DNA from 2 places in the Asanoa sp. NPDC050611 genome. Region 2 is predicted to be linked to the other one. Evidence: riboswitches for the same ligand, from Rfam matches in the RefSeq annotation. Region 2 holds a riboswitch; the other holds the start of a gene.
The links. A riboswitch is a leader RNA that binds a small molecule or an ion and turns the genes downstream of it on or off. The one in region 2 is predicted to bind cyclic di-AMP.
Positions count from the first base shown of each region.

Region 1: it holds a riboswitch for cyclic di-AMP, as region 2 does, so the genes downstream of both, AB0H87_RS19725 (NlpC/P60 family protein) here and AB0H87_RS34035 (hypothetical protein) in region 2, are expected to answer to the same signal.

Region 1 covers NZ_JBFAIU010000120.1:5,831-13,607, forward strand. Annotated here, with positions in the region: gene AB0H87_RS19710 (sigma-70 family RNA polymerase sigma factor) at 316-1,266, shown strand; gene AB0H87_RS19715 (hypothetical protein) at 1,344-2,282, shown strand; gene AB0H87_RS19720 (hypothetical protein) at 2,279-2,746, opposite strand; gene AB0H87_RS19725 (NlpC/P60 family protein) at 2,933-3,889, opposite strand; cyclic di-AMP (ydaO/yuaA leader) riboswitch at 3,897-4,048, opposite strand; gene AB0H87_RS19730 (ABC transporter ATP-binding protein) at 4,416-5,168, shown strand; gene AB0H87_RS19735 (ABC transporter ATP-binding protein) at 5,230-6,006, shown strand; gene AB0H87_RS19740 (AMP-binding protein) at 6,003-7,777, shown strand, end outside.
Region 2 covers NZ_JBFAIU010000338.1:300-7,574, forward strand. Annotated here, with positions in the region: partial or broken gene AB0H87_RS34010 (hypothetical protein) at 1-51, opposite strand, end outside; gene AB0H87_RS34015 (STAS domain-containing protein) at 465-818, shown strand; gene AB0H87_RS34020 (serine/threonine-protein kinase) at 906-1,658, shown strand; gene AB0H87_RS34025 (SRPBCC family protein) at 1,673-2,170, shown strand; gene AB0H87_RS34030 (hypothetical protein) at 2,085-2,603, opposite strand; gene AB0H87_RS34035 (hypothetical protein) at 2,700-3,770, opposite strand; cyclic di-AMP (ydaO/yuaA leader) riboswitch at 3,779-3,909, opposite strand; gene AB0H87_RS34040 (cation diffusion facilitator family transporter) at 4,077-4,985, opposite strand; gene AB0H87_RS34045 (FtsX-like permease family protein) at 5,150-7,275, shown strand, end outside.

The DNA.
Region 1 (7,777 bases), on a different contig from region 2:
CGCGAATCCCATCGGAGCAGTGGCCTACGTCGCTGCGGAAGAACAGCCGGAAATGGTGTGATAAATACGGCGCGCGGACAGCCAACGGGGGTCGGCCCGCAGCGCGATCTCAGAACCCTGAGAGCCAGCAGAGTGAATATGACACTCACTCTCAGGAACTACTCAGGCATTCGTGACAGTTTCGACTCGCAAGACGGAATCCCCGGAGCGTCTCAACTGTTGTGTAGGTGTCAGCACCGATGAGGCATCTCACGAGTTACCGGGGAGAGGCAGGTCGGTGTGAAGCACGAGAACGTTGGGGTAACCGAGGGGACAGTGGGCAACGTGGAGAACAACATCGTGATGCGCACGGACGAGGTCGCCGAGGAGCGCGACCTGGTCGGCGTCTACCTGCACGAGATCTCCCGCACGCCGTTGCTCGACGCGGCCCGGGAGGTGGAGCTCTCCAAGTCGATCGAGGCCGGTCTCTACGCTGAGTACCTTCTCGACGAGGGCAAGATTCCTTCCGGTGTCGAGCGCGAAGAGCTCGAGCGGCTGGTCGTCGAGGGTGACCGGGCCAAGGACCTGTTCATCCGCGCCAACCTGCGGCTCGTCGTGTCGATCGCGCGGCGCTACGTGCGGTCCGGCATGCCGATGCTCGACCTGATCCAGGAAGGCAACACCGGTCTGGTCCGCGCGGTCGAGAAGTTCGACTACGAGCGCGGCTTCAAGTTCTCCACGTACGCCACCTGGTGGATCCGCCAGGCGATCAGCCGGGCGATCGCGCAGCAGGAGCGCACCGTGCGCCTGCCGGTGCACCTGGTGGAAGACGTCAACCGGATGCGCAACGTGGCCCGCCAGCTGACCCGCGAGCTCGGCTCCGACCCCGAGCCCGAGCAGATCGCGACGGCGCTGGGCGTGCCGGTGGAGCGCGTGCACGAGCTGGTTCGCTGGTCGCAGGACACGGTGTCCCTGGACACCCCGGTCGGCGACGACGGCGACACCAACCTCGGTGACCTGGTGGCCGACAACGACGCGCCCTCCCCGGAGGACGTGGTGCTGTCGACGCTCGAGCGGCAGCGCATCGAGAGCCTGCTCAACCACCTCGACGACCGGTCGGCCGGCATCATGCGGGCGCGGTACGGCCTCGAGGACGGTCGCGAGCACTCGCTGACCGAGGTCGCGTCGCGGTTCTCGCTCTCCCGGGAGCGGATCCGGCAGCTGGAGATCCAGGCTCTGGGGCGGCTGCGTGAGCTGGCCCGGGCGGAGGGCCTGCAGGCCGCGTAAGGAACTTCTGTCGAGAACGGCTGGCGTCCTCCGGACGCCGGCCGTTTTTGTCGTACCCGTGCGGAAGCGTGTCGGGCATGACACCAACAGTGGTTCATCGAGCGGTGCTGGGTGCCGCTCCTCCCTACGACTTCGGGTGCACCGTGCGGGCGCTGGAGGGCTTCGTGCCCCTGGCGGGCGACCATCGCGTCGCCGACGGCGTGGTGCGCCGGGCGTTCGCCCATCCCGACCCCGCCAGGGCCGCCGCGGGGGCGGCCGTGGTGGCGTCGGTGACCGCCGATCCGTCCGGCGGTGCGCGGCTTGCCGTGTTCGCGTCGGCGCCGCTGTCGCCTGCCGAGGCGGCCGCCGTGGAGCGGTCCGCCTCCGACTGGCTGGGCCTGGGGGACGACCTGCGCGGCTTCCACGCCGCGGCCGACGCCGACCCCGGCATGGCGGCGGTGATGCGGGTCGCCCGCGGGTTGCACCAGGTCCGCTTTCCCTCGTTGGCCGAGGCGACCGTCCACTTCACCCTGACCCAGCGCAGCACGCAGTGGTTCGCCGGTGCGCGCCGGCGGCGGATGGCGGCCGACCTGGGGCCGTCGCTGGTCGTCGACGACGTGGTCTACCGGGCGTTCCCGTCGCTCGCGGTGGTCGCGGCGCTCGACGAGGCGACGCTGCGCGGTTACGCGGGCCATGCCCAGCGCGCGGCGCGGGTGCGTGAGGTGGCGGCCGGGGTCGGTGCGTTGGGCGAGCAGTGGCTGCGCACGGCGCCCTACGGCGACGCGCGCGCGGCCCTGCTCGCCGTGCCCGGCATCGGGCCCTTCACGGCCGACGCGCTGTTGCTGCGGGCCCTCGGCCGGCCCGACGAGGTCCCGCTGGAGATGCGCCCGTTCCGCCTGGCGGCGGAGCAGGTCTACGGCACGCCGGCGCCCGGGCCCGAGGAGCTACGCGCCCGCTACGGGCGGCACATCGGCTGGTGGGCCTACACCGTCCGGACCGCCCTGCCGTGGTGCACGCCCGTGCTCGCGGGCGCCTAGGCGATCCGGGTGATGGTGAAGTCGAGGCCCTGGGCGGGGTCATAGGTCCAGGAGGCGCGGAAGCCCGGCCAGGTGCCCTCGACCTTCCCGTCGCGGGTCCGGGTGGCGAACATCCGCTGCTTGACGTCCTCGGGCACCCGCGACTCCTCGAGGATGCACTCGAGGCCGGTCAGGCTGACGCCGGTGCGGTCCTTGCTGCCGGTGTTGTCGACGACGAGCGTCGCGCCGTTGTCCTGCACCTTGGTTCCTTGACCGTCGGCGTCGCAGACGCGTTGTGACTGCTGGAGGAGGTCCGCCGGCGGGCCGGCCGGCTCGCTGCCGCCGGGTGCCAGCGCGACGGCCGCCACGCCGAGGGCGACGAGCATGAGCGCGGCCCCGCCACCGATCACCAGCGCGGTCCGCCTGGTCCGCCGGGTCTTGTCAGCACTGTCGTTGTCCTGCGTGGTCCGCATGTCGTCGAGCACGGTCGCCTCCTCGCGATCGCTGCCGCCGGGCGCCCCCGTCCCCGCCCCGGCCGGTCGATCCCGCAACGACCAGCGAAGCCCGCCGGTTACGCGCCGGGCGCGGCACCACGCTTACGGCTGCCGGACACGCCGGAACCCCGGCGGTGCGCTCCGAACCGGAGCGTGCCGCCGGGGTTCCGGACAGACTCAGCGCACCCGGCCGTAGCCGTACGGCGTCATCATGTCGACCGAGGCCAGCTTCACCGACTCGCCCGCTGTGGGCGCGTGGATCACCTGGTTGCCGCCGACGTACAGGGCCACGTGGCCGAGGCCGCTGTAGAAGACGAGGTCGCCCGCGGCCAACTGGCTGCGGGAGATGTGCGCGACCTTGTCCCACTGCATCGCCGCGTTGTGCGGCAGCGACTTGCCCGCCGCGCGCCAGGCCGCCAGCGTCAGACCCGAGCAGTCGTAGCCGTTCGGACCTTCGGCCGCCCAGACGTACGGCGTGCCGATCGCGTTGTACGCGTACCGGACCGCCACACCCGCCTGGCCGGACACCGACGGGATCTTCCCGCTGTAGGAGGACCCGCTCGAGGTCGCCGAGCCGTATGCCTGCTTGCGCAGGTCGTACAACTTGTCGAGGTCGGCCTCGATCTTCTTCTTGCGGGCCTGCAGCTCCTTGGCCTGCGCGTCCTGCTGGGCCCGCGCGGTGGCCAGGCGCTGCTGATCGGCGGTCAGCTGTTCCCGGGTGTCCTCGAACGCGTCGATCTGCGTCTGGCGTTCCCGGGCCAGCGCGTCGAGCGCCGACATCCGGTCGAGCAACCCGCCGCTGTCGCCCAGCAGGGCGCCGGCGGTGCCGAGACGCCCGGTCTGGTAGGCGGCGACGGCGATGTCACCGACGTCGGCCTGTGCATCGTCGAGCTGCTGTTGCAGCGGAGCGAGGCGCGTTGCCACCTTGCCCGCCTGTGCCTTCGTTGCCTTCGTCTCCTCGTTGAGCTTGTTGTAGGCCTCGACGACCTTCTCCAGCTCGGCAGACGACTTGTTGATCTTCGTGGTGAGCTCGCTGGCCGACGGTTCGGCCGACGCCGCGCCCGCGGGCACGGCAACGGCGACCGCCATGGCGACCAGCACGAGCGCACGCAGCGACATCCGTGCTGACGACAAGTGCAGACCCTTCTTCCGCGGCCGCCTACCGGGTTAGCTGACGGGTTGGGACGGGAAGAACGCCCCTCCGCGTGCAACCACGCGGATTCACCCCAGTGCTTCGGTTGGGTCCCCGATTCGCGTTGATGGCCCGGAGTCGTCATGCGGCGCCCGTCTGGGAGCGGGCGGGGTGCGGGCCGGCGATTCGGCGGCACCGGCGGGGTGCCACCCGGGGGGATGGGCTTGGTGACCACACCGGCGGCCTCACCGTAACCCCGGACCCCACCGGCACAAAGCGCAACAGGGGGAACCGCCCCTTATCGGCTGAATGATCCACGCCAAAAGCAGGACAGCTCACACCTGCGGCCAAAGAAATTTCATTGGCAGTGCAAAAATCTTGGGCCCGGCTCTAGCGACGGCTGGTTACTACGTAGTTAAATGTGTTTCACCTTGTGACCCACACCACACTCGTTCGCATTCTCACGCATAAAGTGGGGCGCCCCCGGTGCTGCAAGTCCGAAATCTCGAGGTCGTCTACGACGACGTGATGCTCGTGTTACGCGGTGTCTCGCTCGACCTCCCGAGCGGCGCCGTCGTCGCCCTGCTCGGCGCCAACGGCGCGGGCAAGACGACCCTGCTGCGTGCCCTGACCGGCCTCCTCGACGTGCACGACGGTGCGGTGACGAAGGGCTCGGTCACCCTCGACGGCGACCCGATCCACGGCCTGCGGCCTGCGGCCGTCGTGCGCCGGGGGATCAGCCAGGTGATGGAGGGCCGCCGGATCTTCGGCGAGCTGACCGTCGAGGACAACCTGCGCGTCGGCGGCCACACCAACGCGGGTGCCGTCAGCGAGCGGCTCGACCACGTCTACGGCCTGTTCCCGGTGCTCAAGGACCGCCGCCGGAAGCTGGCCGGTTACCTGTCCGGAGGTGAACAGCAGATGCTCGCGATGGGGCGGGCGCTGATGGCGAAACCTCGCTACCTCCTGCTCGACGAGCCGAGCCTCGGCCTCGCACCCCGCCTGGTCGACCAGGTCCGCGAGATCATCGTCGAGATCAACAAGTCGGGCACGGCCGTGCTGCTGGTCGAGCAGAACGCGGCGATGGCGCTGTCCATCGCGAGCCACGGCTACGTCCTGGAGACGGGCAAGGTCGTCCTCGACAAGCCCGCCGACCGGCTGCTCGCCGACGACGACGTCCGCGAGTTCTACCTCGGCCTCGGCGCCGCCGACACCGGTGCCGCCCGCCGCTCGTTCCGCGACGTCAAGCACTACAAGCGCCGCAAGCGGTGGTTGTCATGAGCGAGCGCGGCCGGCTCAGTGACTCTCGCTCGCGCTCCGCCGACCGAAGGGAGGCGGCGGGGTGAGCGACGACATACTTGTTTTCGAGGATGTGCACCTCAGCTTCGCCGGGGTGAAGGCGATCGACGGCATCAGCTTCACGGTCGGCGAGCGCGAGCTGTTCGCGATCATCGGGCCGAACGGCGCCGGCAAGACCTCGATCTTCAATGTGCTCTCCGGCGTCTACCGCCCGCAGCGGGGCCGGGTCCTCTTCGACGGCGCGGACCTGATCGGCCGCCGCCCGCACCAGATCGCCGCCCGCGGCATGGCCCGCACCTTCCAGAACGTCGAGCTGTTCGCGAACCTCACCGTCCTCGACAACCTGATGCTCGGCCGACACCACCACATCGGGTACGGGACGCTCGCCGCCCTCGCCTGGCTCGGCAAGGCCCGGCGGGCCGAGGTCGCGGCGCGCGCGCGGGTCGAGGACATCATCGACTTCCTCGAGCTCGAGCAGTGGCGCCGGCTGCCGGTCGGCCTGCTGCCCTACGGCGTGCAGAAGCGGGTCGAGCTCGGCCGGGCCTTGGCCATGGAGCCCAAGCTGCTCCTCCTCGACGAGCCGGTCGGCGGCATGAACGTCGAGGAGACCGAGGACATGGCCCGCTACATCCTCGACATCCGCGACGAGCTGGACATCCCGATCCTGCTGGTCGAGCACGACATGGGCCTGGTGATGGACCTGGCCGACCGGGTGATGGTCGTCGACTTCGGCCACCCCGTGGCGACCGGCGTCCCCGCCGAGATCCAGCACGACCCCGACGTGATCCGCGCCTACCTTGGGGAGGTGGAACGGGCGTGACGCTGTCGACACCGACCCGCACCGAGACGGTGACCACGATCGCGTCCCGGATCCGCGACCGGGCCGCGGAGACGCCGCACGGCGTCGCGATGCGCGAGAAGCACCACGGCATCTGGCGGCAGTACACCTGGTCCGACTACTGGGACCACGCGCTGACCGTCGCGCACGGGCTGCTCGCGCTCGGCGTCCAGCCCGGCGACCGGGTCGCGGTGCACGCCGACAACCGCCCCGAGTGGCTGTTCACCGACGTCGCCACGGTCGCCGTGCGGGCGACCACGGTCGGCCTCTATCCGACGAACCCGGCGGCGGAGGTCGGCTACCTGCTGTCGCACTCGGGCGCGAAGGTGCTGGTCGCCGAGGACCAGGAGCAGGTCGACAAGGCGCTCGAGGTGATCGGCGAGTGCCCCGACCTGCAGCGGGTCGTCTATCTCGAGCCGCGCGGCATCCGGCACCGCTACGACCACCCGGCGCTGCTCGGCTGGGACGACCTGCTGGCGCTGGGCCGGGAGCACCGGGCCGCGCACGCCGAGGCGGTCGCCGACCTGATGGCCACCACGACGCTCGACGACATCGCCACGCTCATCTACACGTCGGGGACGACCGGCCCGCCCAAGGGCGCGATGCTGTCGGTGGCCAACGTGGACTTCGCGGTGCGCACGATCAGCGCCGGCCGCGGTTTCGCCGGTGCGCCACCCGGGCCGCGCGACCTGCTGGTGTCCTACCTGCCGCTGTGCCACGTCGCCGAGCGGATCTTCACGATCTGGTTCAACGCCGGCGCCGGCATCCAGGTCAACTTCGCCGAGTCGATCGCCACCGTGCAGGCCAACCTGCGCGAGGTGCAGCCGACGATCCTGTTCGGTGTGCCGCGCATCTGGGAGAAGATGCTGGCCACGGTGCAGATCAAGCTCGCCAACGCGTCACCGGTCAAGCGGCTCAACGCCCGGCTCTGGCTGCGGGTGGCCGATCGGATCGGCGCGACGCTCGTGCGCACCGGCGGGGTGCACACCTTCGGCACCCGCCTGGCGTACGCGGCCGGTTGGCTCTTCTTCTATCGCGCCCTGCGCGAGCGGGTCGGCATCGGCCGGGTCCGGTTCGCCGCCTCCGGTGCCGCGCCGATCGCGCCCGACGTGCTGCGCTTCTTCATGGGCATCGGGGTGCCGATGTACGAGGTCTACGGCATGACCGAGAGCTCGGCGATCGCGACCGGCAACCGGCCCAGGCGGATCCGGCTCGGCACGGTCGGCGAGCCCGAGGACGACACCGAGCTGCGGCTCGACCCGGCCACCGGCGAGATCCAGCTGCGGCACCCGGGCGTGTTCGTCGGCTACTTCAACGACCCGGCGGCGACCGCGCGGGCCAAGACGGACGACGGCTGGCTGCGGACCGGCGACATCGGGGAGTGGGAAGGCGACTCGCATCTGCGGATCACCGACCGGGCCAAGGACATCATGATCACGGCGGGCGGCAAGAACATCGCGCCCAGCGAGATCGAGAACGCGCTCAAGGCGTCGCCGTACATCAAGGAGGCGATCCTGCTCGGCGACCGCAAGCCGTTCCTGGCCGCGCTGATCGGCATCGAGTGGGACACCGTCGGCGAGTGGGCCCAGCGCCGCGGGATCGGCTACACCACCTACCGCGACCTGTCGCACAAGAACGAGGTGCGCGCGCTGGTGCAGTCGGTGGTCGACGACGTCAACCGCCGGCACGCCCCGGTCGAGCAGGTGCGCGAGTTCCGCATGCTGCCCAAGGAGCTCGACCACGAGGACGGCGA
Region 2 (7,275 bases):
GGCGATCCGCTCGGTCCTGCTCCGGCGGTCCATGAGGTTGGTCCCGAACATCCTTGCTCTCCTCCTCGGTCGCCGAACCTGCCACTTCGGACGCACAGGCGTCCGGCATCTGGTCAGTGCCCGCCCGCTGGGCGGCGCAAACCACACATCGTCACCGTGATGCGACCCGGATCACCCGGCTGCCGACTGTGGACGGTCCCGGTCGCCTCACCCAGTGTGACGGTCGACACGTGCGGTACGCTGGCCCCGGCCGGAATTCGACACGTGTGTTCTGTTCACGCGAGGCGAAGGTCACATATTCACGTTTTGACCGGCTATGCCGGTTTCGGAATACGAGAAAGGGGAAAGTACGCGGCCGCAAGGCTGGCGACCATGTGATGGATGCGAATACTCTCGGTCGCGGTCCGCGTACTGTCGAAAGGTCCCCTGGATGCGGACCGAGGTTCGAGCTCGGAGGTAGTTGCGTGAGTCTGTCGATCGTGACAACTCGACGTGCCAACGGAGTCCTCGAGATCGCCCCCCGCGGTGAGATCGATGTCGACTCCGCCCACGAGGTCAAAGAGGCCATCGCCGCGGCGCTGACCGACGATCGTCCCACCCGGATCGAGCTCAACCTGCGCCTGGTGAGCTTCATCGACTCCGTCGGCATCAGCGCGATGGTGGCGGGCTTCCAGACCGCAGAGGTGAGCGGCATCAAGCTGGTGGTCACCGAGCCCAGCCGGTTCGTACACCGGCAGCTCTGGGTCACCGGTCTGCTCGGGTTGTTCGGGGCCCCGGAGCCCTACCTGGGCGACCTCAACACACCCGCCGGCGCCTGAGGCTTATCGATGTCTAAAGCCTGTCCGTGACCTCTTGTCCCGGGCCCGGTTGATCCGGAAGAGTCCCGGGGCGTGGCGTGGTTGCGGATGGGCACGACCATCCTCCGGCGGTACGTCCTGCTGGGTCCCATCGCGCGCGGCGGCGTGTCGACGGTCTACCACGGCTTCGACAGCCAGACCGCGCGCCCGCTGGCCGTGAAGGTCATCACGCCGGCGCACGCCGACCTCGCCGGGCGCGAGGCGGAGATCACCGAGCGGCTGCGGCACCCTAGCGTCCCGCGCGTCTACGACCACGGCGCCGCGCCGCTGCCGGACGGCTCGGTCGCTCCCTACGTGGTGCTCGAGCTGCTCGACGGCGTCGCGCTGGCCGGCCGGCTGGTCGGTGGCCCGCTGCCCTGGCCGGAGGCGGTCCGGATCGCCGCCACCGTCGCCGACGTGCTGGCGGTGGCCCACCGCCGCGGCGTGGTGCACCGCGACGTCTCGGCCCGCAACGTCATGCTCACCCGGGCCGGCGCCAAGATCATCGACTTCGGCCTCGCCGGTCCGGCCGGTGCACCCGGGTTGCCCGCCGACGACGTGTTCGCCCTCGGCCTCCTGCTGCACGAGATGCTGACGGGCCGGGCGGCCGCACACCGCCCGCGCACCGCCCCGGCGCCGGTGCTCGCGGTGCCCGGCCTGCCCCGCACCGTCGCCGACCTCTGCCGGGCCACCCTGACCCGCACGCCGGGCGACCGCCCGCGCAGCGTGGACGTGGCGCTGAGCCTCTGGTCGTCGATCATGCCGGTGAGCGCTCCGGCGCCGTACGCCTTCCCCGCACCCGCCCTGCACCACCTGAACTGACGACGAGGAGCTTCGTGGCCAAGAGCGGCACCTTCACCTACGAACTGCGCGCCGGCTGCGCGCCCGAAGAGGCCGTCAGGCTGCTGTCCGACTTCAGCCGGCACACCGAGCTCCACCCGTACATCGTCAAGGTCACCGAGGTGCGGCCGGTGGACGGCGCGTTGCGCAGCTTCGTGATCAACGACCGGCTGGCGTTCGGCCCGTTCCGGTTCACCACCACCTACACGGCCGACGTGCTGGCGGTCAACACGCCCGGGCCCGCCGACGGCCCACGGGCCCGCGCGGCCGAGGTGGTCACCCTCGCACGCCAGCGCCCCGGCACGACGCTGCGTAACCGTGCGCGGATCTATCCGGTCTCCGACGGCGGCCTGCACATCGAGGTGACGATCACGCTGACCGCGCCGGCCCTGCTCTTCGGGTACGCGTTCAGGACGGCCCGGCAGGCACACCACGCGCTGGCCGAGCGGCTCCGCGAGGTGCTCGACTCCACGGCGTCCGACCCCACGGTTTGAAGGTCGACAGCACGGTCGCCACCAGCATCATCGTCGTCGACACCGACGGCGCCACCACCATGTTGACCCGGTCGCCGGCGGGCAGCGCGCCGCGCAGATCGGCCGCCAGCGCCAGCCCCGGCAGCAGCGACAGGACGACCAGCACCACCATCAGGGTGACCAGGAACAGCTTCACGACGACCCACCACCACCGGACCAGCCCCCACGGGGTGAGCAGACCGTTGAGCACGGCGACCAGGAGCACCACGAAGCTCAGGGGAGCGAACACCGCCCGGGCGACGAGGTACATCGCCGGATAGACCACGTCGGGGTCGCCACCGGACAGACCCGAGATGCCCAGCGCGAGCATCACGAAGTCGCTGCCGAGCCAGCCGACCGCGGTCGCCACGTGCACCGTCAGCAAGGTCCTGCGCCAGTTCGGTGAGAGCGTCATGCCGACAGGTTCCCGGTTCGGCGCCGCGCGGTCGTCCACAACCGAACGCATCCGGGGGTACGCCCAGCGGCGTACCCCCGGATGGTTTTCGGGACCTCAGTAGACGCTCAGGTGCACGTGGTTGGTGTGGTCGCTGGACGGGTCTCCGCCCGCCCCGCTGTACGCCTTCCAACCACTGCTGGGTAACCAGATCTGCCGGTACCAGATCACGTAGAGCACGGCCAGGTTGTCCGAGTTGCGGATGAAGTAGTTGGCCAGGTTCGTGCCGTACGTCTTCTCGGCACCGGTCGCGTCGCCCTCGAAGCCGCCCTTCGCGGCCGCGAAGTCGCACGCCCGGCCCTTCGGATGCTCACCGGACCCGCCGCTGCGGTAGCACGACACGTAGTGCGTGAAACCGGCCGCCTTGGCCTGCTGCAGCGCGTGCAGCGTGCGCGGGGTGATGCAGCCGCTGGCCGGGGTCGGGTCGTTGACGCTGCACGACTCGGTCGGCCAGCTCCCGTCGCTGTTGCGCTTCGCCGGTGTGGCGGTGGCCCCGCCGGACCCGCCCGTGTTGCTGCCGGACCCGCCGCTCTGGGACGCCTTCGCCGCGGCCGCCTTCTGCTGCCTGGCCGCCACGTCCAGCGCCCGCTCCGCCTGGTCCTTGCGGGCCTTCATCAGCGCCACCTGGCGCTGCTGCTCGCGTACCTCCGTCTTGATCGCGTCGGTGGCCGACGCCTCCTTCGCCTGCGACTCCTCGAGACCGCGGATGGTCCGCTGCTCGTTGGCCGCGACCATGCCGAGCGCGTTGGCCCGTTCCAGGAAGCGCTCCGGCGAGTCACTGTTGATCAGCGCGGCCATCGGGCTCAGCCGGCCGGTGCGATAGGCCGAGCGGCCCAGCTCGGCGACCGCCTCGACGTGCGTCGCCAGGTCCTTCTCGATGGTCCGGAGGCTCGCCTCCTGCTCCCGCTGCTTGCCCTGCGAGCGCTTCAGCGCGCCCTGGGCGTCGAGGTAGCCGCGGCTCGCCTTGTCGAGCTGGTCCCGCAGCTCAGCCGTGCCGCCCTCGTCCTCGGGGTCCGCGCTGGCCGGTGCCGTCGGGCCCACGAGCCCGATGACGAGACCGGCGAGCACGACCGCGACGACCCGGAACCATCGTCGTCGGATGTGCGGATGACTGGGGGGATCGATCATCTGGGGGCATGTCCTTCCGTCAGCCGCCGACCGGGTTAGCTGACGGGTTCGGGACGGAAAGTGATCCCTACCGCTCGCGCGGATGCACCCCAGGTGCGTGGTTCCCCGGCTCGCCGTGGCGATTAGGCGACGACCTCCGCGGACACCGGTGGGGTGCCGCGCCTGCGAAGATCGATCTGGAGACTACCCAGGGACCCCTACTCTGCGGGAGGGCCGTAAAGCCCTATTAGCGGCTCTTGCCCGGATTTACCCGGGCAAATATCCCGCGATGGTCACCAAAGTTAAGACCGTCCTAAGCACCCACCGTCACCAACGGGCGGTGTGACAGTCACCCGTCGCAGCCACCGGCTCGACCTGGAGGGTGGCGTGCTCGATGCCGAAGCCGTCCTGCAGCGTCTCCCGGGCGGCCGCGAGCACCGTGGCGACCTCCGCGTCGCGCTCGATGCCGAGGTGGGCCGAGGCCACCTCCATGCCCGAGGTCAGCGTCCAGACGTGCAGATCGTGCACGTCGCACACCCCCGGCACCGACCCGAGCTTGGTGCGCATCGCCGCGACGTCGAGATGCCCCGGCGCGGCCTGCACCAGGATCCGCACCGCCTCCCGACCGAGCTTCCAGGTGCGGGGGAGGATGAACAGGCCGACCGCCACCGCGATCAGCGGGTCGACCACGAACCAGCCCGTGCCGGCGATGATCCCGGCGCCGACCAGCACGCCGACGGAGCCGACCAGGTCGCCGAGCACCTCCAGGTAGGCGCCCCGGACGTTGATGCTCTCCTCGGCGCCGCGGCGGAGCAGGCCGAACGCGACGATGTTGGCGATCAGGCCCAGGCCGGCCACGATCAGCATCGGCGTCGTGCTGACCGCCGGTGCGTCGCCGAACCGGCGTACCGCCTCGACCAGCACGTAGATCGCGACGCCGAACAGCAGCACCGCGTTGGCCAGGGCGGCCAGCACTTCCAACCGGTAGAGCCCGAACGTCCGTTGCGGGTCGGCCGCCGCGCGCCGGGCGGCGGTGATGGCGGCCAGCGCCATGCCGATCCCGAGGACGTCGGTGAACATGTGCCCGGCGTCGGAGAGCAGGGCCAGCGAGCCCGTGGCGAACGCGGTGACCGCCTCGACGACCATGAAGACGGCGAGGAGCCCGAAAGCGGCCCAGAGGCGCCCGCGGTGCTTGGCGCCCGCGTCGCGTACGCCGTGGTCGTGTCCCGCGCCCACTCGGTCCTCCCTCGCCTTCGCTGCTCTCCAGTCTTATGCAAACATCGCTATGTATGCAAAGGTGACACCGGGAACCATTGCCATTGTCCGTCCGGCGGGGGCATCGGGGCGGCGACAGGCGGGGCGTTTCGGGGCGCGTGTGGCGGGTGTTCACACTGGTCGACGTGAAACGGCCTCTTGTTCGCCTCGCGGTAACCGGTTTCCGCGCGCACGCCGTCCGGCTCGTGCTCACCGGCTTCGCGGTGATGGTCGGGGTCGGTTTCCTCGCCGGCACGCTGGTCTACGGCGACACCGCCCGGGCCGCCTTCTACGACGACCTGGCCCGCTCGGCCCGCAACGTCGACGTGGCGGTCGAGCCCGCGGCGCAGCTCGCCGAGCGCGACACGGTGTCGACCATCGCGGCGGTCGACGGCGTCGCGGCGGTCGACGGGCGGATGGCGGCCTGGCTGAGCATGCTCGACCGGGACGGCAAGCTGATGATGGACCACGGCCACGTCGGCTACGGGCTGTCCGTGCCGGACGTGCCGTCGCTGGCCGCGTACGACCTGCTGTCCGGCCGGCTGCCGACCGGGCCGGGCGAGCTGGCGGTCGAGAAGAGCACGGTCGCGCGGGCCGGCTTCACGGTCGGCGGCCCGGTCACCGTGCTCGACGCGGTTGGCCGGCCCCGCACGCTGACCCTCGTCGGCGTGCTCGACCTCGGCGTCAACCGGCTCTACGGCGGCTCGACGGTGGCCGCGCTCACCGACGCCGCGCTGACCGAGCTGACCGGGACGGAGCGGTTCGCCGAGGTGGTGGTCGCCGCCCGGCCCGGGGTGTCCGAGACGGTGCTGCGCGACCGGGTGTCGGCGGCGCTCGGGGAGGCGTACCCGGTGCTGACCGGTGCCCAGCTCCGCGACCGCCTCGCCGTCGAGGCCGGCAAGTACGTGACCGGCTTCGTCGCCGTCCTGCTCGGCTTCGGCCTCGTGGCGGTGACCGTGTCGGCGTTCGTCATCTACAACACGTTCGCGATCCTCGCCGCCCAGCGCACGCGCGAGCTGGCCCTGCTCCGCGCGGTCGGCGCGTCCCGCCGCCAGGTCACCGGCACCGTGCTCCTGGAGGCGCTGCTGCTCGGCATCGTCGCCTCGATCGGCGGCCTGGTGATGAGCGTGCTCATCGGGTACGGCCTGATGTGGGGCCGCGAGCTGGTCGCCACCGACATCCCGCTGCACACGCCGGTGGTGCGCTGGCCCACGTTCCTCGTCGCGGTCGGCTTCGGCACGTTCGTGGCGGTGGTCTCCGCGCTGGTCCCGGCCGTCTCCGCGGGCCGGGTCCCACCGCTGGCCGCCCTGCGCGACGCCGCCCTGGCCGAGCCGCGCGCGGTCGCCGGCGGCCGCCGCACCGCCCGCGTCGTCGGCGCACTGCTGCTCGGCGTCACCGGCCTGCTGGCGATCGGCTTCGGCGTGCCGCTCGGCTTCCCGGGCCTACCCCTGGTGCTCGGCGGCGGAATGCTGCTCTTCGTCGCCGCGGTGGTGGCCGGCCCGCTGGTGGTGCCGCGGGCGGTGGCGGTCGTCGGCTGGCTGCCGGCCCGGCTGTTCGGCACGGTGCCGGCGCTCGCGGTCGCCAACGCCCGCCGCAACCCGCGCCGGGCCGCCGCGACCACGCTCGCCCTCGTGATCGGGGTGGCGCTGATGTCGCTGTTCGCGGTGCTGCTGGCCACCGCGCGGGACCAGAGCGGCCGAGAGCTGACGGAGAACTTCCCGGTGGAGTTCACGCTCAACCGGGCCCGCACGGACGGCACGTTCGAGTCGATGCGGGCGGGGATGCCGGACGGGCTCGCCTCGGCCCTGCGCGCGCACCCGGAGTTCGCGACGGTGGCCGAGGTGCGCTCGGAGCAGCCGCTGGCGGGGGAGCGGGTGCGGGTCGCGGCGGTGCCGCCGGACCAGCTGCGCGGTGCGATCCGGCCGGAGGTGACCGCGGGCTCGCTGACCGGGCTCGGGCCGGGGACGGTCGCGCTGAGCCGGTCGTACGCCGCCGATCAGGGTGTTTCCGTCGGTGGTTCGGTGCCGCTCGGCGCGCTGGGCCCGCTGCGGGTGGTGGCGCTCTACGACGACTCCCCGCTGGACGGCTCGGCGCTCGTGTCCTACCCCACCTTCACCGCGGCGTACGGCTCGCGCCCGGCGGTCGAGATCCTCGTCGACCTGTCGCCGGGTGTGTCCACGACGGACGGTCGGCGGATACTGGACGCGGAGCTGCGGGCGTACCCGGTGGTCCAGGTGACCAGCCGCGCCGCCGAGGCCGACGAGCTGGCGGC